Regions from separate parts of the Streptomyces sp. KMM 9044 genome, predicted to be linked through region 1. Evidence: riboswitches for the same ligand, from Rfam matches in the RefSeq annotation. Region 1 holds a riboswitch; the other holds the start of a gene.
What was found. A riboswitch is a leader RNA that binds a small molecule or an ion and turns the genes downstream of it on or off. The one in region 1 is predicted to bind glycine.

Region 1 (15,309 bases):
AGGGCACGCGCCTTCGTCCCATGACCTCAAGCATGCCCAAGCCGCTCCTGCCGGTGGTCAATCAGCCGATCATGGAGCACGTTCTGCGGCTGCTCAAAAGGCATGGGCTCAACGAAACCGTTGTAACCGTCCAGTTCTTGGCTTCGCTCGTCAAGAACTATTTCGGTGACGGCGAAGAGCTCGGAATGGAGCTCACCTATGCCAACGAGGAGAAGCCACTCGGTACCGCAGGAAGCGTCAAGAACGCCGAGGAGGCACTGAAGGACGATGCCTTCCTCGTCATTTCCGGTGACGCGTTGACGGATTTCGATCTCACCGAGCTGATCAATTTCCACAAGGAGAAGGGCGCACTGGTCACGGTCTGTCTGACCCGGGTGCCGAATCCGCTGGAATTCGGTATCACCATCGTGGACGAGGAAGGCAAGGTCGAGCGTTTCCTGGAGAAGCCGACGTGGGGGCAGGTCTTCTCCGACACGGTGAACACCGGCATCTACGTCATGGAGCCCGAGGTCTTCGACTATGTCGAGGCCGACGTGCCCGTCGACTGGTCCGGAGATGTCTTCCCGCAGTTGATGAAGGAAGGCAAGCCCGTCTACGGCTTCATCGCCGAGGGCTACTGGGAGGATGTCGGCACGCACGAGAGCTATGTGAAGGCTCAGGCAGATGTCCTGGAGCGCAAGGTCGACGTCGACATCGACGGCTTCGAGATCTCCCCGGGCGTATGGGTCGCGGAGGGAGCCGAAGTACATCCCGATGCCGTGCTGCGCGGGCCGCTCTACATCGGCGACTATGCCAAGGTCGAAGCCGGCGCCGAGATTCGCGAGCACACGGTCGTGGGGTCCAATGTCGTCGTGAAGAGCGGGGCCTTTCTGCATAGGGCCGTCGTGCACGACAACGTGTACGTCGGGCCGCACAGCAACCTGCGAGGGTGCGTGCTCGGCAGGAACACCGACGTCATGCGCGCGGCAAGGATCGAGGACGGAGCCGTCATCGGCGACGAGTGCCTGATCGGTGAGGAATCGATTGTTCAGGGCAACGTACGGGTGTATCCGTTCAAGACGATCGAGGCGGGCGCGTTCGTCAACACCTCGGTCATCTGGGAGTCCAGAGGACAGGCACACCTCTTCGGTGCCCGTGGGGTGTCGGGAATCCTGAACGTCGAGATCACGCCGGAACTCGCCGTTCGGCTGGCCGGCGCCTACGCGACGACCCTGAAGAAGGGATCGACGGTCACCACTGCCCGGGACCATTCCCGTGGTGCCCGTGCCCTGAAGCGTGCGGTCATCTCCGCGCTGCAGGCCAGCGCCATCGACGTACGGGATCTGGAGAACGTACCGCTGCCCGTGGCCCGGCAGCAGACCGCGCGGGGCAGCGCGGGCGGTATCATGATCCGAACCACCCTCGGGGTGCCGGACTCCGTCGACATCATGTTCTTCGACGGACAGGGTGCCGACCTCTCGCAGGGCAGCCAGCGCAAACTGGACCGGGTGTTCGCGAGGCAGGAGTACCGGCGCGCGTTCCCGGGCGAGATCGGTGATCTGCACTTCCCGGCGAGCGTCTTCGACTCGTACACCGGTTCACTGCTGCGGAACGTCGACATCACGGGAATCGCGGAGTCCGGACTGAAGGTGGTCGTGGACGCGTCGAACGGCAGCGCGGGGCTCGTGCTGCCGAGTCTGCTCGGCAAGCTCGGAGTGGACTCGCTGACCATCAACCCGGGGCTCGACGAGTCCAGGCCCACCGAGACGGCGGATGTCCGGCGGTCGGGGCTGGTGCGGCTCGGCGAGATGGTGGCGTCCTCCGGTGCCGCGTTCGGTGTGCGGTTCGACCCGGTAGGCGAACGGCTCTCCCTTGTCGACGAGAAGGGGAGGATCATCGAGGACGACCGGGCGCTGCTCGTCCTGCTCGACCTCATCGCGGCCGAGCGACGCAGCGGCCGGGTCGCGCTTCCCGTGACCACCACCAGGATCGCCGAGCAGGTGGCGGCCTACCACGGCACCCAGGTGGAATGGACGACCACCTCGCCCGACGACCTCACCCGCGTGGGTGGCGAGGAGGGCACGATCTTCGGCGGTGACGGCAAGGGCGGTTTCATCGTTCCGGAGTTCAGCAGGGTCTACGACGGCACCGCGGCCTTCGTCCGGCTCATCGGTCTGGTGGCGAGGACGCAGCTCACGCTCAGCCAGATCGACGCGCGTATCCCGCGTGCGCACGTGATCAAGCGTGACCTGGCGACCCCGTGGGCGGTCAAGGGGCTGGTGATGCGGCGGGTCGTCGAGGAGGCCGGCGACCGCTTCGTGGACACCACCGACGGTGTGCGGGTGGTGGAGGCCGACGGCCGCTGGGTGATGGTGCTACCCGACCCGGCCGAGGCGGTCACCCATCTGTGGGCCGAGGGCCCCGACGACGCCTCTGCCCAGGCTCTGCTCGACGAGTGGGCATCGGTCGTGGACAGCGCCGGGCGGTAGCCGGAACCGTCGAACGAACGGTACGCGTGCGTGCCGGACAGGCGTCCCCGATGAGGCCTGTCCGGCACGTCGGCAGGCCCGTTCGGAGGTAGCGCCCGTGGCATGCGACGATGTGCGGCATGCCGCAGCAACCCCCCGTTCGGACCACCTCCCGGCGGCTACCGCGTCCGGACGCGTCCATGTCGTTGATCACCAACGTGATGGACCACAGCCTCGACGAGGGATACGCCGAGGCTGCCGCGCGGAAGCAGGCCGACGGGGACGGAGGTATGCCGAAGACCCTCAGGGCGAAACTGGGGCTTGCCGGCGGTCTGGTGCTCGCGGCCCTGGTGGTGACCGTCGGGGCCGCGCAGGCCAGAGTGGAGGCTCCCGTCGTCGCCAAGGAGCGCGAGGAACTGATCGAGAGGATCGACCGGGAGACCGAGGCGGCGGACAAGCTCGAGGACGGCATCGACACCCTCCGTGCCGACGTGAGCGCGCGGCAGCGCGAGGCGCTCAGACAGAGCGGTGAGAGCGACCGTGCCGACCTGGTGGGCATCCTGGCGGGAGCCGTCGCGGTGCACGGCCCCGGCGTGAAGCTCGTGGTGAACGACGCCAAGGACACAAGCGGCGGCGGGGACGGCGACGCGAGGTCGACCACCGGGTTCTCCGACACCGGGCGGGTCCGCGACCGGGACATGCAGCGCGTGGTCAACGGTCTGTGGGAGTCCGGAGCCGAGGCGATCTCCATCAACGGGCAGCGGCTGACCGCTCTTTCTGCGATCAGGGCCGCGGGGGACGCGATACTGGTCGACAACAGGCCGCTGGTACCGCCGTACACGGTCTTCGCCGTGGGGGACGGCCAGGAGCTGAGCAGCCGGTTCCAGAACAGCTCGGACGGGCTGTACCTGCATGCCCTGCAGGAGAACTACGGCATCCGTACGGCTCTCTCGGTGGAGGACGACCTCCGGCTGCCCGCCGCACCGAGTGTGATCGTACGAACCGCACAACCGATAACCGAGACTGCACCTGAGAAAGGCACATCGTGATCGCCGTACTGGGCCTCGTCGTGGGCGTCGTGGCCGGCCTGTTGGTCCGGCCCGAGGTTCCGGCGGTCGTCGAGCCGTACCTGCCGATCGCCGTCGTGGCCGCGCTCGACGCCGTCTTCGGCGGGCTGCGGGCCATGCTCGACGGCATCTTCGACGACAAGGTCTTCGTGGTGTCGTTCCTGTCGAACGTGGTCGTCGCCGCGCTGATCGTCTTCCTCGGCGACGAGTTGGGTGTGGGTGCCCAGCTGTCCACGGGCGTGGTGGTCGTGCTCGGTATCCGGATCTTCTCCAACGCCGCGGCAATCCGCCGGCACGTGTTCCGGGCGTGAGACCGATGAGCGATCAGGACCACGAGCCCGAGCACGAGGACCCCCGTCAGGGCGGCAGGATGACGCCCGAGCCGCAGACCGGACCGCGCGCGGCGGCCCCCGGCGCCCGTCAGGTGTCCCGGCCCCATCCTGCCCCGGCACCGCGCCCTGCCCTCGCGCCGCGTCCCGTCGCGGCATCCGGCGGCGGGTTCCGCAAGGAACTGCCCGACGAGGTGCCCGCGTCCGCGAATGCGTCCGCGGAGTCCGCCTCCCCGGAGGGGGAGACGCCGCCGGATCGGCCCGGATCCGGGCTGTCCGGACGGCAGCGGCTGGTGAACAGCCTGTGGCCGCCTCGGATCACCCGGGCCCAACTCATCGTCGCCCTGCTGCTGTTCGGTCTCGGCTTCGGCCTGGCAGTCCAGGTGGCCTCGAACAGCGACGGCGACAGTGCCCTGCGTGGTGCCCGCCAGGAGGATCTCGTCCGCATCCTCGACGAACTCGACGACCGCACAGAGCGTCTTGAGGAGGAGAAGCAGGGACTCGAGGAGCAGCGCGACGAGCTCGAGAACAGCTCGGACCAGGCCGAGGAGGCTCGTCGGCAGACGCTGGAGAGGGAACGCCAGCTCGGCATTCTGGCGGGCACGGTCGCCGCACAGGGCTCCGGCATCACGCTGGTCGTCGAGGACCCGAAGGGGATGGTCGCGTCGAACATGCTGCTCGACGCGGTCCAGGAGCTGCGCGCGGCCGGCGCCGAGGCCATTCAGGTGAACGGCATACGGGTCGTGGCGGGCACCTACCTGTCGGATTCCGGCGACGGAGTGAGCGTCGACGGGAACAAGATCACCGCACCCTATCGTTTCAAGGTCATCGGCAAGCCGCAGGACCTCGAGCCGGCGCTCAACATCCCTGGAGGAGTGGTGCAGACTCTCGAGAAGGAACAGGCCACCGCCTTGGTGGAGAGGTCGACCAAGATCGTTGTGGATGCCTTGCGACCGGCGAAGCAGCCTGGCTACGCTCGGTCGTCCTCGCAGTGAACCGGGGGTGCATGGAGGGCGACCGGCGAGAGCAGGAGGTTGCGGGGGGTCGGCGCACCGAATGGGTGGTGCGTGGTGGAAACTGTCTGGTGGATACGGACGTTGTGAGGATGTCCGGGTCGGCCAGTGTGTTCAGTCAGGGTTCGTCCTGCCCCACGGGCGGGTCTGTTTCGGTCAAGGGGAATCGCCCGTGAAGTTGTTTGGGAAGTTGTTCGGCAAGAGCGCGCGAGAAGGCCGCGCCAACGCGACCGCTCGTCATCGCGCACAGCCCGACGCGGAGGCGTCGCGTCCGCTGTACCGGGATCAGGTCGGTGGTCCCGGGGAGAACGTTGCGGGAGGCCAGGGCGCGCCGTCGGTTGACCCTGCGCAGTCGAGCGGCATAGGTTTCGGGCAACCGTCAGCCTCAGGTACGGGTGGAGGGTTTTCCGCCCCGTACGCGTCCCAGGCCCCCGGTGGGCAGGAGGATCCGTCCATGTCGGCCTTGGTGTGTACGAGGTGCGGTAACCGCAACGCGGAGAACAGTCGCTTCTGTTCGAACTGCGGCGCCCCGCTCAGGCCCGGAGCCGTCCCGGAGCGCCCCTCCGAGACGACGTCCACCATCTCCATTTCCGGTCTCGAGGCGTACGACGCAGAGGTCACGGGCCAGACGCAGGTCCCGGCGCTGTCCCCGGAGGCGCAGGCTGCTGTCGACGCGCTGCCGATGGGTTCCGCGCTCCTGGTCGTACGCCGCGGGCCGAACTCGGGCAGCCGTTTCCTGCTGGACGGCGATCTGACCACGGCCGGCCGCCACCCGCAGAGCGACATCTTCCTGGACGACGTGACGGTCTCCCGCCGGCACGTGGAGTTCCGCCGCGGCCAGGACGGTTCGTTCACGGTGGCCGACGTGGGCAGCCTGAACGGCACGTACGTCAACCGTGAGCGGATCGACCAGGTCGGCGTGTCGAACGGTGACGAGGTGCAGATCGGCAAGTACCGACTGGTCTTCTACGCGAGCCAGCGGGGCTACTGACCCTCCCCGGACTCCGTCCGGGGCACCCTGACCCCAGGGAAGGTCCATGCTTCACACACCGAGCGGCGGTGCCGGGCACGGTATCGCCGCAGCGGAAACTGGACTGATGAGCATCGGTACGGTGCTGAACGTGCTGCGCGAGGAGTTCCCCGAAGTCACCATCTCCAAGATCCGTTTCCTGGAGTCGGAAGGGCTCATCGAGCCGCGGCGGGCCCCCTCGGGGTACCGCAAGTTCAGCGCCGAGGACGTGGAGCGCCTCGGCCACGTCCTGAGGATGCAGCGGGACCACTATCTGCCGCTCAAGGTGATCCGCGAGCACCTGGACGCCATGGAGCGCGGGGAGGCCGTGCCCCTTCCGGTACTGTCCCGGCAGCGGGACGGGGAAGCCGGTCCCGAGCCGGTTGCCGACCGGCTCGCCACAGTGGCCCGGATCGGGCGGGCGCAGCTGCTGGCGGCGTCCGGCGTCGACCAGCGCCAGCTCGCGGAGTGGGAGTCGTACGGGCTGCTCGCGCCGGTCGAGGACGAGGTGTACGACGCCGAGGCGGTCACCGTCGCCGGCCTCATCACCGAGCTGGGGCGGTTCGGGATCGAGCCGCGGCATCTGAGAGCGATGAAGGCCGCCGCCGACCGGGAGGCCGGGCTGGTCGACCAGGTCGTCGCCCCGCTCAAGCGTCACCGCAACCCGCAGACCAGGGCGCACGCGCAGGCGCGCACGAAGGAGCTCGCCGGTCTCACGGCGAAGCTCCACGCGGCGCTGGTGAGCTCGGCGCTCGGGGTGCGGCTGCCCTGAGAGGGCGAGTGGGGAGGCCCGGATCGGCCGTCCGATCCGGGCCCGACTACCCAAACGTCCCGGGCACGGCCTAGGGTTGCTGTGTGAACGAGCTCGATGTCGTAGGTGTCCGGGTCGAAATGCCCTCGAACCAACCGATCGTGCTGCTGCGTGAAGTGGGAGGCGACCGGTACCTCCCCATCTGGATCGGACCGGGGGAGGCGACGGCCATCGCCTTCGCCCAGCAGGGTATGGCTCCCGCACGCCCGCTGACCCACGACCTCTTCAAGGACGTGCTGGAAGCTGTCGGCCAAGAGCTCACGGAAGTGCGCATCACGGACCTGCGTGAGGGGGTCTTCTACGCGGAGCTGGTCTTCGCCAGCGGTGTCGAGGTGAGCGCCCGGCCGTCCGACGCCATAGCGCTGGCGCTGCGCACCGGTACGCCGATCTACGGCAGCGACACGGTGCTCGACGACGCGGGGATCGCCATCCCGGACGAGCAGGAGGACGAGGTCGAGAAGTTCCGCGAGTTCCTCGACCAGATCTCGCCGGAGGACTTCGGCTCCAGCAGCCAGTGAGGAGCTTCGGCCGTTCCGCCGGAACGCTGCTCGGGATCCGGTGCGTGAGAGCGTTGCCCGGCCCGTGCGGAGGGTATTCGGCTAGCCTTTCCCCGCGGTGGGGCACGGGAAACCACTCTTAGGGTGATTATCACTCGGCGTGCCGAGTGTGGCGATCGTTGACGCACCCTTGGCGACTGCCTACCGTCGAGGAGGCAGGTCAAGGACGGAGGTCGGCGTGAGAAGCACCGGCGACGGTACGGCTGGGGGTGCCCCCGGACATGGTCTCGGGGTGAGCGGTCCGTACCCTCCCCCAGGCTCTCAGCTCCGCGCGAGCGGGGCGTATGCCCATCACGGCAGCCCGGCCGATCCTGCTCCGCAGCGACCGGCGGCCGTGCCGAGCAGCGGAGGGGCGACGACGTCCATGGAGCCCGAGGAGATCGGCTACCGCGGCCCCACGGCCTGCGCGGCCGCCGGCATCACCTACCGGCAACTGGATTACTGGGCTCGCACCGGACTGGTCGAGCCGAGTGTGCGGCCTGCCCATGGTTCGGGGACCCAGCGGCTGTACAGCTTTCGGGACGTTGTCGTCCTGAAGATCGTCAAGAGGTTCCTGGACACCGGTGTCTCGCTGCAGAACATCCGGACCACCGTCCGGCACCTGCGGGAGGGGGGCTTTCACGACCTGGAGCGCATGACGCTGATGAGCGACGGCGCCACGGTCTACGAGTGCTCCACGCCCGACGAGGTCCATGCCCTGCTCCAGGGCGGCCAGGGAGTCTTCGGGATCGCCGTGGGCGTGGTGTGGCGGGACGTCGGGAGCGCGCTGTCGCAGCTGCACGGGGAGCGCATCGACACCGGAGAGACGCTGATTGGCCCCAACCCGACGGACGAGCTGGCAAGGCGGCGCAACCGCGCCGTATGAGCCGCTGCGCCGCACGGGGCCCGTCCCGTCCGCGCTCCTGTGCGGTGGGTACGGGGCGGCGGCACGTGGGGTGGGGCGTTGTCAGTGGCGTAGGGCAGCATCGGAGCTGTGAGATCCGCGCCCACCGTCCTGCACCTCGACATGGACGCCTTCTTCGCCTCGGTGGAGCAGGCGTCCAAGCCGAGCCTGCGCGGGAAGGCCGTGGTCGTGGGCGGGCTCGGGCCGCGGGGTGTGGTCGCCACCGCCTCGTACGAGGCCCGGTTCTTCGGTGTCCGCTCTGCGCTGCCCATGGCGCAGGCGCGGCGGCTCGCGCCGAACGCGGCGTATCTGGTGCCCCGCTTCGCGTTGTACCGGTCGATCAGTGACCAGGTGATGGGTCTGCTGCGGGCGCTGTCACCGTTGGTGGAGCCGTTGAGTCTCGACGAGGCGTTCGTGGATCTGGAGGCCGGGGGGGCGGCCGGGGACGAGCGGTCCGCGAGGCTTGCCGGGGCGAAGCTGCGCGCCGACATCCGGGCGGTTACGGGGCTCACCGGATCGGTGGGGCTGGCGGCCTCCAAGATGCTGGCGAAGATCGCCTCGGAGCAGGCCAAGCCGGACGGCCTGGTGCTGATCGAGCCGGGGACCGAGCGGGCCCTGCTGGCACCACTGCCGGTCCGGACTCTGCCGGGTGTCGGGCCGGCCACCGGTGACCACCTGCGGCGTGCCGGGATCCACACGGTCGGGGAACTTGCCGAGGCGGGGGAGGCCGAGCTGGTACGCCTGCTCGGCAAGGCACACGGACACGCTCTGCACGCCATGTCCCTGGCGCGGGACGAACGATCCGTGGTGGCCGAGCGGGAGACGAAGTCGGTGTCGGTCGAGGACACCTACGACGTGGACATCCACGACCGGGTGCGGGTCGGAACGGAGGTCCAGCGCCTCGCCGACCGCTGTGTGCGCCGGCTGAGGACGGCAGGGCTGTCGGGCCGGACCATCGTGCTGAAGGTGCGCCGGTACGACTTCTCGACGCTCACCCGCTCCGAGACCCTGCGAGGGCCCACGGACGATCCCGCGGTGGTGCGCGAGGCCGCGGCGCGGCTGCTGGACTCGGTCGACACGACGGGCGGCGTGCGGCTGCTGGGCGTGGGGGTCAGCGGGCTCGCGGACTACACGCAGGAGGACCTGTTCGCACAGGCGGCGGGGGAGCGGGAGAAGGAGCTGCTGGGCGAGGAGGCGGGGGCGGCCGCACCCTCGGAGGAACAGCAGCAGGCGGACGCCGAGCGGCGCTGGCCTGCCGGGCACGACGTACGGCACAGTGAGTACGGCCATGGGTGGGTCCAGGGCAGTGGCCTGGGGAGGGTCACCGTGCGGTTCGAGACGCCCGGGTCGGTGCCGGGGCGGGTGCGGACCTTCCGGACCGGGGACCCGGCCCTGCACCCCGCGGATCCGCTGCCGTTGGTGGAGAGAAGACCTCGGGACGACAGGGAGAGCGCGGACGGCCCGAGCAACAAGGACGGTCGGGCCGGCGACGGTCGGCACGCTGAGGGCGGCCAGGGCGGCCGGGAGGTCCGGGGCAGCCAAGAGGCAGCGGCCGGTGTACCGGATCCAGGGCTCTCGGGAGGGTAGGACCCAGGGCTGCCCCGGACGTGGAACAGTGACGAGGACCGTGCGGATTGTGCCCGCAGAGGCCGGAGGGCGGGGCAGCAACGGCACGTGGGTGCCACGGAGGGCGTCAGGCTGAGTCGTCGCTGCCGGCGAGTTTGCCGAAGTCGTGGTCCGGGAGCGGGGGAGGGGCGGCGATGTCCAGGCCGTAGTGGTGGTAGAGCTGGAGCTCCTGCTCCGGGGAGAGGTGACGGCCCACGCCGAAGTCGGGGGCGTCCTTGATCAGGGCGCGTTCGAAGGGAATGTGGAGGCCGCCGTCGATCAGCTCGCTCGGCTCCAGAGGAACGAAGGCGTCCCTGCTGAACAGGCCGGTGCGTATCGCCGCCCACTCCGGCACGCCGGTGGCGTCGTCGAGATAGACCTCGTCGATCGTGCCGATCCGGGTGCCGTTGCGGTCGAATGCCTTGCGGCCGATCAGGTTGCGCGGATCGATGTCGGTCTGCACGGGCCCTCCACTGGTCGCAATTCCGCACACCACTCGTCAGCACTACAAAACGGCACAATCGGCGCGTCGGCCACTCGAACGTCCGGATCTTGCCCTCGCTGGTACGCTGGCAGCGGCTGCTGACCCCGTGCGGGAGAGTCCTCCAGGCGCCACCGGAGGGCGCCGAAGGAGCAAATCCTCCCCGGAATCTCTCAGGCCCACGTACCGCATGGACGAGGTCACTCTGGAAAGCAGAGCGGGTGTCCACGGTTTCCGCTCTCACCGACGGTGAAAGCCGGCTGCCCCGGGCAGCCGGTGAAGCTCTCAGGTTGAGATGACAGAGGGGGAGGCCGTCCGGGCACCCGTCACGGTGCCCCTCGAAGGTCGTCAGACCAGGAGGCCTCCGCACATGACCGTCCATCGCATTCCCCTCTCCGAGCTCGAACAGGGAACGCCCTTCGAGCGGCGTCACATCGGCCCCGACCACGAGGCCCGCGCCAAGATGCTCGCGCAGGTCGGCTACGGCTCGCTCGACGAGCTGACGGCCGCCGCGGTCCCGGATGTGATCAAGAACGCTGACGCGCTGGACCTGCCGGATGCCCGGACCGAGCCCGAAACGCTGGACGAACTGCGATCGCTGGCCGACCGCAACGAGGTGCTCGGCTCCATGATCGGGCTGGGGTACTACGGGACCTTCACGCCGCCCGTCATCCTGCGGAACGTGATGGAGAACCCCGCCTGGTACACGGCGTACACGCCGTACCAGCCGGAGATCTCGCAGGGACGGCTCGAAGCGCTGCTGAACTTCCAGACCATGGTCGCCGAGCTCACCGGCCTGCCGACCTCCGGTGCCTCCCTGCTCGACGAGGGCACCGCGGCCGCCGAGGCGATGGCCCTGTCGCGCCGCATGGGCAGGAACAAGAGGGGCCTGTTCCTGGTCGACGCGGACGCGCTGCCGCAGACCGTCGCCGTCATCGAGACCCGGGCCGAGCCGGCCGGCGTCGAGGTCGTGGTCGCCGACCTGAGCGAGGGCATCCCCGCCGAGGTGGCCGAGCGCGAGATCAACGGCGTGCTGGTCCAGTACCCGGGCGCCTCCGGTGCCGTACGCGACATCAAACCGGTGATCGACCAGGCGCACGAGCTGGGCGCGCTCGTCACCGTGGCCGCCGATCTGCTCGCCCTCACGCTGCTGAGGTCCCCCGGCGAACTCGGCGCGGACATCGCCGTCGGCACGACACAGCGCTTCGGAGTGCCGATGGGCTTCGGCGGACCGCACGCCGGATACATGGCCGTGCAGGAAAAGATGGCGCGCAGTCTGCCCGGCCGGCTCGTCGGCGTCTCCGTCGACGCGGACGGGCACAAGGCCTACCGGCTCGCCCTCCAGACCCGTGAACAGCACATCCGCCGTGAGAAGGCCACCAGCAACATCTGTACCGCCCAGGTGCTGCTCGCCGTCATGGCCGGCATGTACGCCGTGCACCACGGCCCCGAGGGGCTGCGGACCATCGCGTGGCGCACCCACCGCTATGCGACGGTCCTCGCCGAGGGACTGCGGGCCGGCGGCGTGGAGATCGTCCACGCAGCCTACTTCGACACGCTGACCGTACGGGTCCCCCGGCGGGCCGCCGAGGTCGTGGCCGCCGCCCGGGACAACGGCGTCAACCTGCACCGCGTCGACGCCGACCTCGTCTCGATCGCCTGCGACGAGACCACCACGCGCGACCGGCTCGCCGCAGTGTGGAGCGCCTTCGGCCTCGAGGGTGACGTCGAGTCCCTGGACGCGGCCGCGCGCAACGCCCTGCCGGACGCCCTGCTGCGCACCGACGAGTACCTGACGCACCCCGTCTTTCACCAGCATCGCTCCGAGACGGCGATGCTGCGCTACCTGCGCAGGCTCGCCGACCGCGACTACGCGCTGGACCGCGGCATGATCCCGCTGGGCTCCTGCACCATGAAGCTCAACGCGACCGCGGAGATGGAGCCCGTCACCTGGCCCGAGTTCGGGCAGTTGCATCCCTTCGCGCCGGCCGGGCAGGCCCAGGGTTACCTCACCCTCATCCGCGAGCTGGAGGACCGGCTCGCGGAGGTCACCGGCTACGACCGGGTGAGCCTCCAGCCCAATGCGGGCTCCCAGGGCGAACTGGCCGGGATGCTCGCCGTGCGCGGCTACCACCGGGCCAACGGCGACGAGCAGCGCACCGTCTGCCTCATCCCGTCCTCCGCGCACGGAACCAACGCCGCCAGCGCCGTCATGGCCGGCATGAAGGTCGTCGTCGTGAAGACCGCAGAGGACGGCGAGGTCGACATCGACGACCTGCGCGCGAAGATCGAGCGGTACCGCGACGAGCTGTCGGTGCTGATGATCACCTACCCCTCCACGCACGGTGTGTTCGAGGAGCATGTCGCCGACATCTGCGCGGCCGTGCACGAGGCCGGCGGCCAGGTGTACGTGGACGGCGCGAACCTCAACGCGCTGGTCGGGCTGGCCAAGCCCGGACACTTCGGCGGGGACGTCTCGCACCTGAACCTGCACAAGACCTTCTGCATCCCGCACGGCGGCGGTGGTCCCGGCGTCGGCCCGGTCGGCGTGCGGGCGCATCTGGCGCCGTACCTGCCCAACCATCCGCTGCAGCCCGAGGCGGGGCCGGAGACCGGGATCGGGCCCATCTCGGCGGCGCCGTGGGGCTCTGCGGGAATCCTGCCCATCTCGTGGGCGTACGTCCGGCTGATGGGCGGCGAAGGGCTCAAGCGGGCCACCCAGGTAGCGGTACTCAGCGCCAACTACATCGCCAAGCGCCTCGAGCCGCACTATCCGGTGCTGTACGCCGGTCCCGGCGGGCTGGTCGCGCACGAGTGCATCATCGACCTGCGACCCCTGACCAAGGCGACCGGCGTGAGCGTGGACGACGTGGCCAAGCGGCTGATCGACTACGGCTTCCACGCGCCGACGATGTCGTTCCCCGTGGCCGGGACGTTGATGATCGAGCCGACCGAGTCCGAGGACCTGGCCGAACTCGACCGGTTCTGCGAGACGATGATCGCGATTCGCGCGGAGATCGAGAAGGTCGGCTCCGGTGAGTGGCCCGCGGACGACAACCCCCTGCGCAACGCCCCGCACACCGCCGCCGCGCTCGGCGGGGAGTGGGAGCACGCCTACAGCCGTCAGGAAGCCGTCTTCCCGACCGGAGTGAGCGCCACCGACAAGTACTGGCCGCCGGTCCGCCGCGTCGACCAGGCCTTCGGCGACCGCAACCTGGTGTGCTCCTGCCCGCCGCTCGAGGCGTACGAGGACTGACGCGGCGGGAGAAACCTGCGGGAAAACCTCCTACCGGGGAGTGGAAGGGCTCTGCTTCGGCCGGCCGAAGCAGAGCCCTTCGCCGTACCTCCGTCCGTACCTCCCGCCTGCCCTGTGGGACCGGGCCGGAGCCTGGGCGGGACCGGGACCGCTTCCGCGTGTCAGATGCGGTCGATATGGACGTTTGTCGACTTCACCCGGGCGGTGGCCTCCATGCCGACCTCCAGCCCGAGTTCCTCGACGGCCTCGCGGGTCAGCAGCGAGACCAGTCGGTGCGGGCCCGCCTGGATCTCGACCTGGGCGGCCACGTCGCCGAGCTTGATCGCGGTGACGATGCCGGGGAAGGCGTTGCGCGTCGAGGTGTACGGCGTGCCCTCCTCGGTCGCGCCGGCCTTCGCGAGGTCGACCGAGAACGCCGCCAGGTCCTGCCCGTCGATGAGCCGCCGGCCGCCTTCGTCGCGGTGGGTGGTGACCCGGCCCGCGTCCGCCCAGCGGCGGGCGGTGTCCGGGCTGACGCCGAGCAGCCGCGCTGCCTGGCCGATCGTGTAGGACTGCATGCCGATCACGATAGGGCGGGAGGTGGAGCCGGACGGTGCGGGGGCGATGAGGGGAGCGGCCGTGGCGCCCTCCGATCATCAGGTTCGTCGAATCCGCGCGTAAGGTTCGCGGCATGATCCGAAAGTTTCGTACGTCCGGGTGGAACTGATGCGGCGCGGCCCGGTGTGCTCGGTGGTCGTCGCCGCGCCGTGATCGGCCGTTTCGAACCGGCTCCCCGGTCGCGCCGTGGTCCGAGGCGCCGTTGGTGCGGAGGGATTGTGCCGGACCGGCCGGTCGGCGGGAGTGTCGCCTTTCCGGGGATGGTGGAAACGGGCGGCGCGGCCCCGGTGCGCGACCGCCGCGGCGTGTGCGGTGAAGGGTGGCGGCAGATTCACCGCGTACAAGGGGTTGCCACCGTTTGTCGGCTGTCTCTAGGGTGCGGCAACAACGCATGTTTCCGGACCTCTTCCGAATCTTTCGAATCGGTGGGTGGGTAGGGAGATGTCCGCCCCAGACTCCAAGGAGCGCATGACATGGGCGACCCGGCACTGTCCCGCCGCGGCTTCCTGGCGGCCTCCGCCGCGGCCGGCCTGGGCATCACAGCACTGAGCGCGTGTGGTGGCGACTCGGAGGGAGGGTCGTCGGGGACGACCACGATCGAGTGGTGGAACATCTCCACCACCCAGCCGACAAAGGATGTCTGGGCCGCTCTCGCCCGAAAGTTCGAGCAGCAGAACCCCACGGTCAAGATAAAGATCGTGCAGCTCGAGAACGACGCCTACAAGTCCAAGATGACCGCGCTGACCGCATCCGGGAAGCTGCCGGACATCTTCCACACCTGGGGCGGTGGCGTACTCAAGCAGCAGGTCGATGCAGGGCTCGTCGAGGACCTCACCGGCTCCACCAAGGCGTTCGCCGACGGGCTGCTGCCGGTCGCCAAGGAGCCCTATCTCCTCGACGACAAGCTGTACGGCATCCCGTTCGACATCGGCATGGTCGGCTTCTGGTACAACAAGGCGCTCTTCCAGAAGGCCGGCATCGCCGAGCCGCCGACCACCTGGAGCGACTTCCTGGGCGCGGTGAGCAAGCTGAAGGCCGCCGAGGTCACGCCGATCGCCCTGGCCGGCAAGGAGGCCTGGACCGGCATGTACTACTGGGCGTACCTCGCGATGCGCACCGTCGGCATCGACGCGCTCGCGAGGGCCGACGAGGACAACGACTTCACCGGCCCCGGTTTCGTCCAGGCCGGAGAGCACCTCAAGGACCTCGTCGACCTGGAACCGTTCCAGAAGGGATTCCTCGGCGCCTCCTACT
Region 2 (15,309 bases), 4.4 Mb from region 1:
GGTGGAGGGTGCCGGGGGTCGAGAAGCCCCGTGAGGACGGTGTCGTCGACTTCGCGGGCGCGCGCTGGGTGGCGGCCTCGGACGCCAACTGGCGGCGCGCGGACCGGCCCGACGACTTCGGCATAGACATGGTGATCGTGCATGTCACCCAGGGCAGTTTCGACAGCGCGGTGCGGGCCTTCCAGGACCCCGGGCACCAGGCGGCGACGCACTACATCGTCGGCCAGGACGGACGCGTCACGCAGATGATCCGCGAGCTGGACGTGGCCTACCACGCGGGAAACCGCGACTACAACGAGCGCAGTGTCGGCATCGAGCACGAGGGGTTCGTGGACCGGCCGCAGGACCTCACGGACGAGATGTACGAGGCCTCGGCCCGGCTCGCGGCCCGGATCTGCGCCCGCTACGACATCCCGGTCGACCGGGAGCACATCATCGGCCACATCGAGGTGCCGGGCACCGACCACACCGACCCGGGTCCGCACTGGGACTGGGACCGCTACATGAAGCTGGTCCGCCGGGCGCTCACGGCACAGGCCTGAGAGCCGGCGTTCAGGTCAGGCCTGCCCGGCGGGCACGTTCCACCGCCGGGCCGATGGCCTTCGCCAGGGCCTCGACGTCGGCGCGGGTGGAGGTGTGGCCGAGGGAGAAGCGGAGGGTGCCGCGGGCCAGGTCCGGATCGGTGCCGGTGGCCAGGAGGACGTGACTGGGCTGGGCGACACCGGCGGTGCAGGCGGAACCGGTGGAGCACTCGATGCCCTGGGCGTCGAGCAGGAGCAGCAGGGAGTCGCCCTCGCAGCCGGGGAACGCGAAGTGGGCGTTGGCCGGAAGCCGTCCCCCGGGCGCGGGGTCGCCGCCGAGGACGGCGTCCGGGACGGCCTCGCGGACCGCGGCGACCAGCGCGTCGCGGAGCGCGCCGATCTCCCGGGCGAACCACTCCCGCTGCTGGGCGGCGAGCCGGCCGGCGACCGCGAAGGAGGCGACCGCGGGCACGTCGAGCGTGCCGGAGCGCACGTGCCGCTCCTGACCGCCGCCGTGCAGCACGGGTACGGGGGTGTACTCACGGCCCAGGACCAGCGCTCCGATGCCGTACGGGCCGCCGATCTTGTGGGCCGAGACGGTCATCGCGGCGAGCCCCGACGAGACGAAGTCCACCGGCACCTGGCCGAAGGCCTGGACGGCGTCGGAGTGCAGCGGGACACCGGACTCGGCGGCGGCCTCGGCCAGTTCACGGACCGGCAGAACCGTCCCGATCTCGTTGTTGGCCCACATCACGGTGGCCAGGGCCACGTCGTCGGGGTTCCTGGCGATCGCCTCGCGCAGGGCGTCCGGGTGGACCCTGCCGTGCGAGTCGACCGGCAGGTACTCGACGGTGGCGCCCTCGTGCTCGCCGAGCCAGTGGACGGCGTCCAGGACGGCATGGTGCTCGACGGGGCTGGCGAGGACCCGGGTGCGGGCCGGCTCGGCGTCGCGGCGGGCCCAGTACAGCCCCTTCACGGCGAGGTTGTCGGCCTCGGTGCCGCCCGAGGTGAAGACCACCTCGCTGGGGCGTGCGCCGAGGGCGTCGGCAAGGGCTTCACGGGCCTCCTCGACACTCCGGCGGGCACGCCGGCCGGCCGCGTGGAGGGAGGAGGCGTTACCGGTGACGCCGAGGTGCGCGGTGAGTGCCTCGACCGCCTCGGGAAGCATCGGGGTGGTCGCGGCGTGGTCGAGGTAAGCCATGGTGGGGCCGATTCTACGGGCCGTGTCCGGTGGCCCTGGGGCGCGGTCGGCCGGGTACCGCGCCCGCTCGGAAGCTCCGGGAGATCGTGTCGTCCGTCTGCGTCGACGCCGGCAGGACCAGCGGGTCGGCGACCAGGCCGAGGCCCAGGCAGGCGCGTGCGCGCCGGGTCGTGCCCCGCCGCAGGGCGAGGCCCGCCAGCACGACGGCGATCGGCCCGGGAACGACGTCGAGGACGAGCAGGCCCAGCACCCCCAGGACGAAGGACGCGACCGCCATGCCGTCGGCGCCCTGGACAGCGGTCCGGTGGGCGACCCCGGAGGTGGGGTATGGGGGGTCGGGCAGCTCAGCCCAGGCGTACCCGGGCGAGCTGACGGGACTGGGCCGCCAGACGGCCGGTGCTGTCCCAGACCTCGGCGTCCTCCTCGAGGAAGCCGCCGGCGAGGTTGCGGGTGGTGATCGACACCCGCAGCGGGCCGGGCGCCGGGCGGGAGCGGACGTGCACCGTCAGCTCGACCGTGGGGACCCAGCCCTTGAGCCCGAGGTCGAAGGCGGTGGGAGGCAGCGCGTCCACCGCGAGCAGCAGGGAGAGCGGGTCGTGGTCCCGGCCGTCGGCGAGCCCGAACCAGGCACGCGTCTCCCCCTTGCCGGAGGGCTCTCCGAGAGCCCAGCCGAGGGTCGACGGGTCCAGTTTGAGCAGCAGACGGTCCATGATGGCGGAGCTGCCGTCGACGGGGGCCGGGCCGTCCTCGGCACCGAAGCACTGGTCCATGGGCGGTATCACGGGCGGCTCGGCCGACGTACGGACGTCGTCGGGCAGGGCGTCCAGGTCGCCGTAGGAGGCCAGGAGACGGATGCGCTCGACCTCACGGCCCCGGTCGTCCGTCTGGAAGAGGGACGCCTGCCCGGTCGAGAGGGTGTGTCCGGTGCGTACGGTCTGGGTACGGACGACCGCCGGGCCCGGCTGGGAGGCGGTCAGGTAGTGCGCGGTGAGGGTGAACGGGTCCGGATGCGGCAGCGCGTGGGCGAGGGCGCGGCCCAGGACGGCCAGCAGATAGCCGCCGTTGACGGCGCTGATGATCGTCCATCCGGCGGAGAGATCGGCGTCGTAGACGCCCGGTGCGCGGGGGACGACCGCGGTGTCGCGATCGAACTCACTGTCGCCGATGGTGGCCCGAACGGCCGCGGCGGAGGCTGCTTCTGGCATGGATGAACAGTACAAGAGCGACCTACTGAGCGGTAGCTTTTCCCCTTGTCCCTCCACCGCTCCCCTCGTCTACTCCTCCTCGCGAACCGTCGTGCGGCGCTGCCAGGCGCGGGGCGCCCGCCAGTGGTACCGCAGCGCCAGCAGCCGCAGCACGAACGCCGTGATCACCGCCACAGTGCTGGTGAACGCGTTCAGCGCGTCGAACCGGATGCACAGCGCGACCATGGTGGCGCCGACGATCGCCGGTACCGCGTACAGGTCGCGGTCCCAGCGCAGCAGCGAGGGCACCTCGTTGGCGAGCACGTCCCGCAGCACGCCGCCGCCCACCGCGGTGGCGAGGCCCATGCAGGCGGAGGCGGTCAGGCCGAGCCCGTAGTCGTACGCCTTGGTGGTGCCGACGACGCAGAACAGGCCGAGCCCGGCGGCGTCGAAGAAGTTGACGGCGTTCTGGATGCGCTCCACGTGCGGGTGGAGGAAGAAGACCAGCACCACGGCGAACAGCGGGGTGACGAAGTACCCCAGGTCCGTGAAGGCGGCGGGCGGCACCGCGCCGATGACCACGTCGCGGAAGAGACCGCCGCCGAGCGCGGTGACCTCCGCGAGTACGGCGATGCCGAAGACGTCGAGGTTCTTGCGCACGGCCAGCAGGGCACCCGAGATCGCGAAGACGAAGATGCCGATCAGGTCGAGCGTGTGCAGGAGGGACGGGCTGAAGAGTTGCTGAAGCACCCGTACATTCTTACCCGGCAAGAACCCCTCGCCTTGCAAAGCAAGGCGAGGGGTGAGACGAACGTGCTGTCCGTGGACCGGTGGGATCAGATCTGCCGTCCAGTCGTCCGACGGCCGCCGGGCTGTCCGCGACGGTGCGAACCGCTCCGGGCGGACACCGGGCGGTGGCCCGGAGGGTTCCCGGAGCGCCGGGAGGTCTTGCTCCGTCCGGCGCTCCGGGAATCCGGGAGCACGGCGGTCCGTCAGTCGGTCCCGGCCGAACCCCTGGCGGACACGTCCGGCCGCGCCACGTCATGGCCCTTCGCGTCGGCATCGGCCGTCGGGTCGCCCGGGACCTCGACCGCTGCGGGCGCCTTCTCCTTGACCACCGCGGCGTCCGGCTTGGTCGTCGAGTCGGCCGGCAGGAGCGCGGCGGGAACCTCCGCCTCGCCCTCGGCCCGCTCCGCCGGCACGTCCTCGGTTTCCGTGACGGCCTCGATGCCCGTCGGCTGGGTCCGCGTCAGCTCTCCCGACGCGATCTCGGCGGTGTAGTGGCAGGCCACCCGGTGACCGCCGCCGACGTCCTGCAGTTCCGGCCGCTCGGTCGCGCACCGCTCCGCCTGGGCCCAGGGGCAGCGGGTGTGGAAGCGGCAGCCGGTGGGCGGGTTGGCCGGGGAGGGCAGGTCACCGGTGAGCAGGATGCGCTCGCGGCGGTCCTCCACCTCCGGGTCCGGCACCGGCACGGCCGACATCAGGGCCTTGGTGTACGGGTGCTTGGGCTCGGCGTAGAGGGTGTCGCTCGGTGCCTCCTCGACCAGCGAGCCCAGGTACATCACGCCGATCACGTCGGAGATGTGCCGGACGACCGCGAGGTCGTGGGCGATCACCAGGTAGGTCAGGCCGAGTTCCTCCTGGAGTTCCTCCAGCAGGTTGACGACCTGGGCCTGGATCGACACGTCGAGCGCGGAGACCGGCTCGTCACAGATGATCACATCCGGCTCGAGGACCAGCGCGCGGGCGATGCCGATGCGCTGGCGCTGGCCGCCGGAGAACTCGTGCGGGTAGCGGGCCAGCGCGTTGGAGGGCAGGCCGACCCGCTCCAGGATCGCCTTGATCTTCTCGCGGCGCTCCTCCTGGTTCTTGCCGATGCCGTGGGCGACCATGCCCTCGGACAGGATCGACTCGATGTTCTGCCGGGGGTTGAGCGAACCCAGCGGGTCCTGGAAGACCATCTGGAGCCGGCGCCGGAAGCGGCGCATCTCCTCGCCGGGCAGCTTCGCCAGGTCGGTGCCGTCGAGGACGACCGACCCCTCGGTGATGTCCACCAGCCGCAGCACCGACCGCCCGAGGGTGGTCTTGCCGCAGCCGGACTCGCCGACCAGGCCGTAGGTCTCGCCGGCCTCGACCTTCAGGGACACCCCGTCCACGGCGTAGACGTGTCCGACCGTACGGTCGAACAGGACGCCCTTCTTGATGGGGAAGTGGACCTTGACGCCGTCCAGTTCGAGCAGGCTCATGCGGGGACCTCCTCGGCCTTCGCGTCGTCGGGTACGGGGTTGACGCACCGCACCCGGTGATCGGCGGCACGCTCCTCGGCCAGCTGCGGGGTGCCGGTCAGGCAGCCCATCTCGTACCGGTCGCAGCGCGGCGCGAAGGCACAGCCGTCGGCCCAGGCGACGCGGTCGTTGATGGAGCCGCGGATGGGCTTGAGGGACTCGCCCCGGGGGGCGTCCAGGCGCGGGATGGAGCCCAGCAGTCCGTGCGTGTAGGGGTGGGTGGGGTGGGCGAACAGCTCGCGGCGCCCGGCGGACTCCACGGCCTTGCCCGCGTAGAGCACGTTGACCTCGTCACAGAGGCCGGCGACCACACCGAGGTCGTGGGTGATCATCAGCAGGGCGGTGCCCTCCTGGTCCACGAGTTCCTTGAGCAGTTCCAGGATCTGGGCCTGGATCGTCACGTCGAGGGCCGTGGTCGGCTCGTCGGCGATGAGCAGGCTCGGGGCACAGGCCACCGCCATGGCGATCAGCGCGCGCTGGCGCATGCCGCCGGAGAGCTGGTGCGGGTACTCCTTGAGCCGCCGGACCGGGTCGGGGATGCCGACCCGGTCCAGCAGGTGGGCGGCCTCCTTGCGGGCGGCCTCCCCCTTCATCCCGCGGTGGCGCTCCAGGATCTCGGTGACCTGCACGCCGATCGGCACGACCGGGTTGAGCGAGGACAACGGGTCCTGGAAGATCATCGCCATCCTGCTGCCGCGCAGGTCGCGACGGGCGGACGGGCTCATGGTGAACAGGTCCGTGCCGTCGAATTCGGCGCGGCCGCCGACCGTGACGCCCTTGTGGGGCAACAGGCCCATCAGGGCCAGGGAGGTGACGGACTTTCCGCAGCCGGACTCGCCGACCAGGCCCACGACCTGGCCCTGGTCGACCGCGAAGGAGACGCCGTCGACCGCCCGGGACTCCTTGCGGCCGCGGCCGCCGAAGGTGACGGTCAGTTCGTCGACAGTGAGCAGAGACATGGTGGTTCAGCCCCTCAGCTTCGGGTCGAGGGCTTCCCGCATGGCCTCGCCGAGGAGGGTGAAGCCGAGGGCGGTGATGATGATGCCGACGGCGGGGTAGACCGCCATCATCGGCGCGTTGTCGAAGAAGCGCTGCGCCTGGGCGAGCATGACACCCCACTCGGGGATGGCCGGGTCGGGGTTGCCCAGGCCCAGGTAGGACAGGGCGGCGGCCTCGATGATCGCGGTGGCCAGGGAGAGCGTGGCCTGCACGATCACCGGGCTGAGCGAGTTGGGGACGATCTGCGAGACCACGATGCGCCGCTTGCGCACGCCCAGGGACTTGGCCGCGAGCACGTAGTCCGCGCCGCCCTGTGCCAGCATGGAGCCGCGCAGCAGCCGCGCGAACACCGGGATCTGGACGACACCCACGGCGATCATCACCGTGGTGAGCGACTGCCCCATGACGGCGGCCACGGACACGGCCAGCAGCAGCGAGGGCAGCGCCAGCATCATGTCGATGAAGCGCATGATGACGGAGTCGATCCGCTTCCCGGCATCACCGCCGAGGGTGGCGGCGGCTCCGGAGACGCCGCCGATCAGGAAGCCGACGGTCAGGCCGATGAAGGTGGAGACGACGCCGACGAGCAGCGTCTGGCGGGCGCCGACCAGCATGCGGGAGAACATGTCCCGGCCGAGGTGGTCGAGCCCGAACCAGTTGTCGCCGCGGGGGCCGACGAACTCGCCCCGGTTGGGGAAGACCTCTCCTCTCCACGCCTGGGCGGTCGGGGAGTACGGGGTGAGGTAGGGCCCGACGACCGCGACGAGGACGAACAGGGCGATGACGACGGCGCCGATGATCGCCATCTTGCTGTGCTTGAGCCGGCGGAAGGCTTCCCGCCACAGGCTGGCGCCGGAGCTGGTCTCCTTGGTCGCGGTCAGTTCCGCGAGGCGCTGGATCTTGTCGGTCTTGGTGGCGACACTCACGTCAGTGCACCCGCACTCTCGGGTCGATGAGGCTGTACGCCACGTCCACCAGCAGGTTGATCAGGACGTACACCAGCGCGATGAACATGATGAACCCGACGAGCACGGGGTAGTCACGGCCGTCGATCGCGGTGCGGATGAAGGAACCGATGCCGCCGAAGGAGAACACGGACTCGGTCAGGACCGCCCCGGACAGCAGGGAGCCGGTGAGCAGGCCGACCGCGGTCACCACGGGGAGCATCGCGTTGCGCAGCACGTGGCGGCTGCGCACGACGCTCCGCTTGAGGCCCTTGGCCTCGGCGGTGCGGACGTAGTCCTCGTCCTGGACCTCGAGGACGCTGGCGCGGGTCATGCGCACGATGACGGCGAGCGGGATGGAGGCCAGGGCGACGGAGGGCAGCACCAGGTGCATGATCGCGTCCCAGGACGCGTCGAGTTCCCCGGTCAGGACGCCGTCCAGGACGGCGAATCCGGTGACGTTCGTGGCGTTGATGCCGGTGTCCAGGCGTCCGTAGCTGGGGAAGATCCCCAGCTCGACGGCGAAGATCTGCTTGAGGATCAGGGCCAGGAAGAAGACCGGGATGCAGATGCCGACGAGTGATCCGGAGACCGCTGTGACGTCGAGCCAGCCGCCGCGGTTGCGGGCGGCGAAGTAGCCGAGCGGGATGCCGACGGCCACGGCGATGATGATCGCCAGGAGGGACAGCTCCACGGTGGCGGGGAAACGCAGGACGAACTCGTCCCACACCGGCTGTCCGGTCTGGGTGCTGGTGCCCAGGTCGAGTTCGGCGATGCGCTTGAGGAAGCGCCAGTACTGGACGTAGACGGGCTGGTCCAGTCCGAGTGCGCGGTTGATCCGCGCCACTTCGGCCTCGGTGGCCTTTTCCCCCAGGATCGCTGAGGCGGGTCCGCCGGGCAGCCGGTCGAGCCACAGGAAGAGCAGAACCGACAGGCCGAGCAGCGTGGGTATGAGCTGGAGCAGTCTTCGTACGACGAGACGCAGCACCCCGCATGCCCCTTTCTTGCGTAATGTGTGACATGAACGGACCCGCCCGGCCGCCGAGTTGCGACGGCCGGGCGGACTCCTCGTGCTTGGGTTGCTCCTGCTCGCCTACTTGAACGAGACCTCGGCGAAGACTTCCTGCGTCAGCGGGGAGACATTCGGCGGGTTCACGTTCTTGGCGAAGGCGATGGCCGGCGGGGAGGACGAGACCGGGAGACCGGGCAGGTAGTCCATGATGGCCTCGTTGGCCTTCTCGTACGCGGCCACGCGCTCGTCGTGGTTGCCGAGGGTCGAGCCCTCGTTCACGGCGTCGAAGACCTTCTTGTTCTTGAAGCCCCACTGCTTGTCGTACCCGGAGAACCAGGTGCCGATGAAGTTGAAGCCGTCGTTGAAGTCACCGGTCCAGCCGAGCATGTGCAGGTCGCAGGAGCCCGACTCGGTGGCGTCCAGGTAGTCCGGGGCCCACTTCATCGCCTTCGGCGTGACGGTGATGCCGGACTTCTCCAGGTCGGCCTTCATCAGCTCGAACAGGTCCTGCGGGGCAGGCATGTACGGGCGGGTGACCTCGGTCGGGTAGCAGAAGTCGACCTTCAGCTTCTCCTCACCGGCCTCCTTGAGGAGGTTCTTCGCCTCGGCGGTGTCGTACGAGTACTGCTTGACGTCCTTGGAGTAGCCCTCGACCGTGTCGGGCATGAACTGGTCGGCGACCTTGCCGCCCTCGGGCAGCTGGGTCTTGACCAGGTTCTCCCGGTCGATCGACTGCGCGATGGCCTGGCGGACTTCCTTCTTCTTGAGCGCGGGGTTGGCCTCCTGGCTCATGCCCACGTAGAAGAGGTTGAAGACGCCACGGGTCGGGACGACGTAGCCCTGGTCCTCGAGGGTCTTGACGTCCGCCGGCGCGACGAGGTCGTAGCCGTCGATGTCACCGGCCTGGAGCGCCTGGCGGCGGCCCTCTTCGGTGTCGATGGTGCGGAAGACCAGGTTCTTGACCTTCGCCTTGTCGCCCCAGTAGCCGTCGAAGCGCTCAAGGGAGACTTCCTTGTTGCCCTTGTTCCACTTCGTGATCTTGTACGGGCCGGTACCGGCGACCGTGCCGGCCTCCTGGCTGTACTTGGGGTACGTGATGGCGTCGCCCTTGGCGGAGGCGTCCTGCTTCTTGTACTCCTCGAGGGCCTTCGGCGAGTGGATCGCCAGGGCCTGGAGGGAGAAGCCGCCGGGGAGGTTGGCGGAGGGCTCCTTGACCTCGATGACGGCGGTGTTGTCGTCCTTCGCGGTGCAGGACTTGTAGTTCGCCTCGGACGTTTCCTTGTCCTCGTTCTTCGCGAAGCCGCCCATGATGGACTGCCAGTAGTACGAGACCGCGCTGGACTGGTAGGTGCCCGTCCAGTTGAACCAGTGGTCGTAGTTGGCGCAGACGGCCTCGGCGTTGAACGCCTCGCCGTCGTGGAACTCGACGCCCTTGCGGAGGTTGAAGGTCCAGACGGTGCCCTCGTCGTTGCTCGACCACTTCTCGGCGAGGCCGCCGACGAGCTCGCTGCCGCCCGACTCGTGCTCCAGAAGCGCCTCGAAGGCCTGCCGCGTCACGCGGAAGGTTTCACCGTCGCTGGCCAGGGCAGGATCGAGGGAGCCCGGGTCACCGGCACCGGCGAAGACGAAGGTGTCCTTCTCGCCGCCGCTCTCGTTGTCACTGTCCCGTTCACTGGAGCAGCCCGTGGCGATCAGACCGACCGCCACCGCGGCCGTGATCGCCCGAGCGGCTCGGGACTTGGGTATGCGCATATTGGGGCCACTCCGGGTCCGCTATGTGGATGCATCTTGACCGGCCGAACACTACAGACGTTCACAGCGAGTCGAGAACAGTCCGGATAGCGGTGATACCTAGCTGAGATCTGAACAGTTGACATAAGGGATGTTTCAGGCGTCCCCCTGTTGCAAATTAACCGTTCGGACACATCTGACCCTCCGTCAAGAGACCCGAGAAAAGCGCCGGACGGCGTGAAGGACGGGTGAAACCGCAGGTGACAGGCGGTTGACTGGCCATAGCTGAGTGCACATGGCCGAAAATCTGACGTGAAATCAGCGGCCGGGAGGGCGAAACGGGCGCTCTCCGTCGACAGGTGTGCCCGTTCCGCGGACACCGTCACGTTGAGTCATCACGGGGAGTGCGGCCGGGTCCTTCCGGACCTGCCTCTCACGCATACGCCCCGGTCAGCGCTGGGACCCGTCCGGCGGATCAGGCCGGAGGTGACTGGCGGTATCTCTCCGACCAGGCCGAGCGGGGGCCGGTGCGTTCAGCCGCAAGGCGGAGGAGGGCGCCGACGCGATGAGGGCCCTCCCCGCTCATGGGAGTTCCCCGATCGAGCGAAGCCGAGAGCCTGGGGAAGTCGGCAGCCGACGACAGCGCCGCCGGGGCGCCCCCTTCTCGAAGAGCTCGAGGAGGGCGTGCCCGGCCGCCCCCGCTCATGGGAGTTCCCCGATCGAGCGAAGCCGAGAGCCTGGGGAAGTCGGCAGCCGACGACAGCGCCGCCGGGGCGCCCCCTTCTCGAAGAGCTCGAGGAGGGCGTGCCCGGCCGTCCCCCGGCCTCCGAGGCGCGGTCCGCCGGACAGGACCTACCGCGCGGGCAGGTAGCCGGACCCCGCGGCGGGAGGCGCGGCGGCGGCGGCGTGCGCCTCGCGGTCGTAGAACGGGCGCGCGTGGGCACGCAGCCACATCGCGACCGGGTCGTGCTCGTCGGACATCGCGACGGTCGACACCGGAAGCCCGTCCGGGACCGCGTCGAGGGACTGCCGCATCATCGCGCGCACCGCGTCCACGGCCGACGGCGACGTGTCGTACACGTCCAGGCCGACGGCGAGGTACGGGTCACCGAGCGACGGCTGCACCCAGGCACGGCGCAGCGAGCGGACGGCGGGAGTGCGGTGCGCGTTCTGCGCGAGCAGGGCGTAGAACTGCGGGATCTCGATGGCGGGTTCGGACAGCCTCAGGGGTCCGGCGGGCTGGCGGTCCAGCCCGGTGGCGAGCCTGCGCAGATCGAGCCAGGGGATGCCGAGGCCGCCGCCGGGGGCGTGCGGATTGAGCCAGAGTCCGTAGCGGTCGGGGTAGAGGGCGCGGGCGGCCTCGACGCCGTCGACGACCTCGTAGGACCGGTTCCAGCCACTGGCGGACAGCTCCTGGGCGGAGGTCACGCAGGGCGCGTAGCCGAAGCCGTCGACCTCCATGTTCCCGTACTGGGCGTCCGGGGAGCCGGCCTGGCCGTGCCACAGCAGCATCCAGACGTGGCCGGAGGAGGGTGTCGCGAGCGCGCGCAGCAACGCCTCATAGGCGTCGTAACGCCCGGGTGTCACCTGGCGCAGCATGTGCTCGACCTGCCCGGCCGCCGCGGTGCCAGCGCTCACTTTGTATCGCCCCTCCGTACCACCCGTACAACACCCTCGCCCGAGCCCGATGAACCTAGCTTAAGCGCCTCCCGGCGCCGGGGAGCTCCGCCGGTGCGTGACCGGCCTCCGGCAGCACCGAGCCCCCTCAGCGCTGCCACTGGTAGAAGGGGCGGACGCGGTCGCGCATCCACTGGCCGACCGGGTCCTGGGCCACGTCCAGGAGGACGAGGTTGACGGGCCACCTCACCGGCTCACGGCCCAGCGCGCGGCCCAGCGCGTCCATCGGCGCGGCCCGCAGGTCGCCCTCCGTCCGGGACAGTTCGGCGGGGGCCAGCTCGACGCCGACGAACAGCACCGGTTCGGCCGTCTCGATCTCGGCGAGGCAGCGGCGGGCGGTGGTGACGACGCCGAGGGCCTCGAACTCCGCGGCGGCGGCGGCGAGGAAGTCCACCGGGTCGTCCTGCCAGTCGGGGGCGAACAGCTTGACCCGGCCGCCGCTCGCGGGTCCGTCCAGCGGGCCGCGTCCGGCGCGGCACAGGGCGGCGACGGCGGGGGGCGGCAGCGGGATGCCGACCACTCCCCCGGGGTTCACGGCGATCCCGGCCTGCGGCGGCAGACCGCGCGCGAACTCCACCGCGGGCGCGACGGTGAACGACATGTGGGTGCCGACGACCTGACGGAACTGTTCCTCGGAGCTGAAGACCGGTACGTACGCCTGGCCGTCGATCTCCGTCATGGGCAGGTCCAGCGGGCCGCTGTCCGGTCCGCCGCCGTTGGGCAGTGGTATCCACAGGTGACTGCGGCCCAGCACCTCGATGATCCGGCCGTCGGCCGAGGGGACGCCGAGGGACGCGGAGAGCGCCTCCTCCAGTTCGTTGCCGGGCCATCCGCCGTGCGGGTGGGGGTGAGTCTGTGCCGGGAAGTCCGCGGAGAAGCCCGCCGGGAAGTCCATCTGCCTACCGCCTGCCTGGAACCACTGCTGTGGCTGAAAAGGCTAACCGCTGCCGTACCCCGGCGTGCGGCCCGTCCACGGGCCGGCCGTGGAGCCGCCGGCCCGTGATCAGTCCGTGAACTCGATGCGGTGCAGCGCGTCCGCCGCGTCGCGGTCGGCCAGGACCGCCGAGCCGCAGCCCGCGGGCAGGTCGCCGCGCGTCACGGACGTCAGCAGCCGGTCGATGGCGGTGCGGTGGCGCCGGAAGGCGTACCGGGAGACCCCGCGGCCGCGCTCGCGCTGGCCGTCCAGGGCCTGCTTCGGGGGGACGTCGAGCAGCAGCAGGTGCAGGACCGCGCCCCGGCGGCGGGCCTCGCGGGCCAGCCAGCGGCGCACCCAGGCCTGCGTGCCGCAGTCGTGGACGACGACGCCCTCACCGGTGCGCAGGGCGCGCCGCAGTCCGGCGTAGTGGGCGAGGCGGACCAGGGGCCGGTACACCGCGTACGGCAGGAGGCGCGGCATGCCGCGGTCCCAGCGGTCCCGGGTGTCCTGCGAGTCGATGCGGGTGCCGCGCGCCGCGCGCCGCATGAGGGTGGACTTGCCGCTGCCGGGCAGTCCGGTGACCACGACGAGGTCGCGGGGGCCGAAGAGCAGGGCGTGCGGGCTGCGGCCGGCACGCTCGCGCAGGTCGCGGACGACCGGCGCGGGCAGGATGACGCGGGTCCCCCGCACCGAGGGGGCCTGCTGCTCGGGCAGCGCGACGCCCGTGGTGGTGGCGTACGCCGTGGCCTTGTTCACCGTAAGTCCTCCCCTGGGGGCGGTCCGGCCCTGTGACCAGGTACCGGACCGTCTCCCCGCCGAGTGTAAAGAGACGGTAACGCCGCGGTCTTCAGGATTCCTTCCCTTTCCCGGTACAGGCCTGTCACAGCCGTCCGTGAACACCCGAACACCCTGCGCTTCCTCCCAGAAGGGTCCCCCTGCCGCGGCCCGGCGATGCGTGCAATGATGTGCGCGCCAACTGCATACCGGCCGTTCGAATCCGCGCGGGAGAGTCCCCGGCACCGTTGCCGCCGGGGCGCCGAAGGAGCAAGTCCCTCCCTTGAATCTCTCAGGCACCGTTACCGCGTGGGCGAGGCACATCTGAAAAGCGGGCCGCCGCACGTGTTTCCGGCGGCCCCACCCAAGGTGCAAACCGTGGTCGTCCCCTGCGCGGGCGGTCATGGCGAACCTCTCAGGTCCCGATGACAGATGGGGAGGAACGACCTCGCCCGTCCTGCCCTGGGAGACCGACCGATGAGCAGTACCGCACCCCGCCGGACCGCACTGGACGCCCTGCACCGTTCGCTCGGCGCCACGATGACCGATTTCGCCGGCTGGGACATGCCCCTGCGCTACGGCTCCGAACGCGACGAGCACAACGCCGTGCGCACGAGAGCCGGCCTCTTCGACCTCTCCCACATGGGCGAGATCACCGTCACCGGCCCGCAGGCGACGCAGCTCCTCGACCACGCGCTGGTCGGCAACATCGGGACCGTCAAGCCCGGCCGCGCCCGCTACACCATGATCTGCCGCGAGGACGGCGGCATCCTGGACGACCTGATCGTCTACCGGCTCGAGGACACCGGGGCCGGGTCCCCTCACGCCGGGACCCCTCACGCCGGGACCCCTCACTACATGGTGGTCGCGAACGCCTCCAACGCCCAGGTGGTGCTGGACGCGCTGGTGGAGCGGTCGGCCGGCTTCGACGCCGAGGTCCGTGACGACCGCGACGCGTACGCGCTGCTCGCGGTGCAGGGCCCCGAGTCCCCCGGCATCCTGCGGTCCCTGACCGACGCCGACCTCGACAACCTGAAGTACTACGCCGGGCTGCCCGGCACGGTCGCGGGCGTCCCCGCGCTGATCGCCCGTACCGGCTACACCGGCGAGGACGGCTTCGAGCTGTTCGTGAAGCCGGAGCACGCGGTCGGGCTGTGGCAGGCGTTGACCGGGGCCGGCGAGGGCGCCGGGCTGGTCCCGTGCGGGCTGTCCTGCCGGGACACGCTGCGCCTGGAAGCCGGCATGCCGCTGTACGGCAACGAGCTGAGCACCTCCCTGACGCCGTTCGACGCCGGGTTCGGGCGGGTGGTGAAGTTCGAGAAGGAGGGCGACTTCGTGGGCCGCGCCGCCCTGACCGAGGCCGCCGCCCGCGCCGGGGCGACCCCGCCCCGCGCCCTGGTCGGCCTGGTCGCCGAGGGCCGCCGGGTGCCGCGCGCCGGGTACGCGGTGGTCGCCGGCGGCGAGGTGATCGGCGAGGTCACCTCCGGTGCGCCCTCCCCGACGCTGGGCCGGCCGATCGCGATGGCGTACGTCGACGTGGCGTACGCGGCGCCGGGCACGGAGGGTGTCGGCGTGGACGTCCGCGGCAGCCACGAGCCGTACGAGGTCGTGGCACTGCCGTTCTACAAGCGGCAGAAGTGACACCGCCGTAGACGGCCCCGGCACGGCCTTCCGGGCTTTCGCACGTCGGGGCACGGCGGTGCGCGGTGCCGTACGGCGGCGCAGGCCGACGTAGTTTCCGACTCATCAAGCACATCCCCCGCTTACAGGAGAACCCAGACCATGAGCAACCCCCAGCAGCTGCGTTACAGCAAGGAGCACGAGTGGCTGTCGGCCGCCGAGGACGGCGTGTCGACGGTCGGCATCACCGAGCACGCGGCCAACGCGCTCGGCGACGTCGTGTTCGTCCAGCTTCCCGAGGTGGGTGACACCGTGACCGCGGGCGAGACCTGCGGCGAACTGGAGTCGACCAAGTCGGTCAGCGACCTGTACTGCCCGGTCACCGGTGAGGTCACCGAGATCAACGAGGACGTGGTGAACGACCCGTCGCTGGTGAACTCGGCCC

Region 2: linked by a shared signal. The riboswitch ahead of gcvT (glycine cleavage system aminomethyltransferase GcvT) and the one ahead of gcvP (aminomethyl-transferring glycine dehydrogenase) in region 1 are both predicted to bind glycine.

Annotation. Positions count from the first base shown of each region.
Region 1 is NZ_CP113910.1:6,465,145-6,480,453, forward strand. Features, by position in the region: gene HUV60_RS29210 (mannose-1-phosphate guanyltransferase) at 1-2,468, shown strand, start outside; gene HUV60_RS29215 (DUF881 domain-containing protein) at 2,579-3,496, shown strand; gene HUV60_RS29220 (small basic family protein) at 3,493-3,825, shown strand; gene HUV60_RS29225 (DUF881 domain-containing protein) at 3,885-4,838, shown strand; gene HUV60_RS29230 (zinc-ribbon and FHA domain-containing protein) at 4,900-5,847, shown strand; gene ftsR (transcriptional regulator FtsR) at 5,894-6,637, shown strand; gene HUV60_RS29240 (bifunctional nuclease family protein) at 6,721-7,194, shown strand; gene HUV60_RS29245 (MerR family transcriptional regulator) at 7,412-8,098, shown strand; gene HUV60_RS29250 (DNA polymerase IV) at 8,207-9,703, shown strand; gene HUV60_RS29255 (PRC-barrel domain-containing protein) at 9,810-10,184, opposite strand; glycine riboswitch at 10,305-10,401, shown strand; gene gcvP (aminomethyl-transferring glycine dehydrogenase) at 10,573-13,458, shown strand; gene HUV60_RS29265 (TOBE domain-containing protein) at 13,620-14,015, opposite strand; gene HUV60_RS29270 (extracellular solute-binding protein) at 14,529-15,309, shown strand, end outside.
Region 2 is NZ_CP113910.1:2,025,510-2,040,818, forward strand. Features, by position in the region: gene HUV60_RS09065 (N-acetylmuramoyl-L-alanine amidase) at 1-542, shown strand, start outside; gene HUV60_RS09070 (cysteine desulfurase family protein) at 553-1,722, opposite strand; gene HUV60_RS09075 (DUF4190 domain-containing protein) at 1,736-1,999, opposite strand; gene HUV60_RS09080 (thioesterase family protein) at 2,067-2,927, opposite strand; gene HUV60_RS09085 (trimeric intracellular cation channel family protein) at 2,997-3,656, opposite strand; gene HUV60_RS09090 (ABC transporter ATP-binding protein) at 3,899-5,152, opposite strand; gene HUV60_RS09095 (ABC transporter ATP-binding protein) at 5,149-6,150, opposite strand; gene HUV60_RS09100 (ABC transporter permease) at 6,157-7,116, opposite strand; gene HUV60_RS09105 (ABC transporter permease) at 7,118-8,122, opposite strand; gene HUV60_RS09110 (ABC transporter substrate-binding protein) at 8,228-9,898, opposite strand; gene HUV60_RS09115 (enhanced serine sensitivity protein SseB C-terminal domain-containing protein) at 10,730-11,476, opposite strand; gene HUV60_RS09120 (enhanced serine sensitivity protein SseB) at 11,643-12,449, opposite strand; gene HUV60_RS09125 (ATP-binding protein) at 12,558-13,226, opposite strand; glycine riboswitch at 13,463-13,562, shown strand; glycine riboswitch at 13,563-13,686, shown strand; gene gcvT (glycine cleavage system aminomethyltransferase GcvT) at 13,722-14,885, shown strand; gene gcvH (glycine cleavage system protein GcvH) at 15,027-15,309, shown strand, end outside.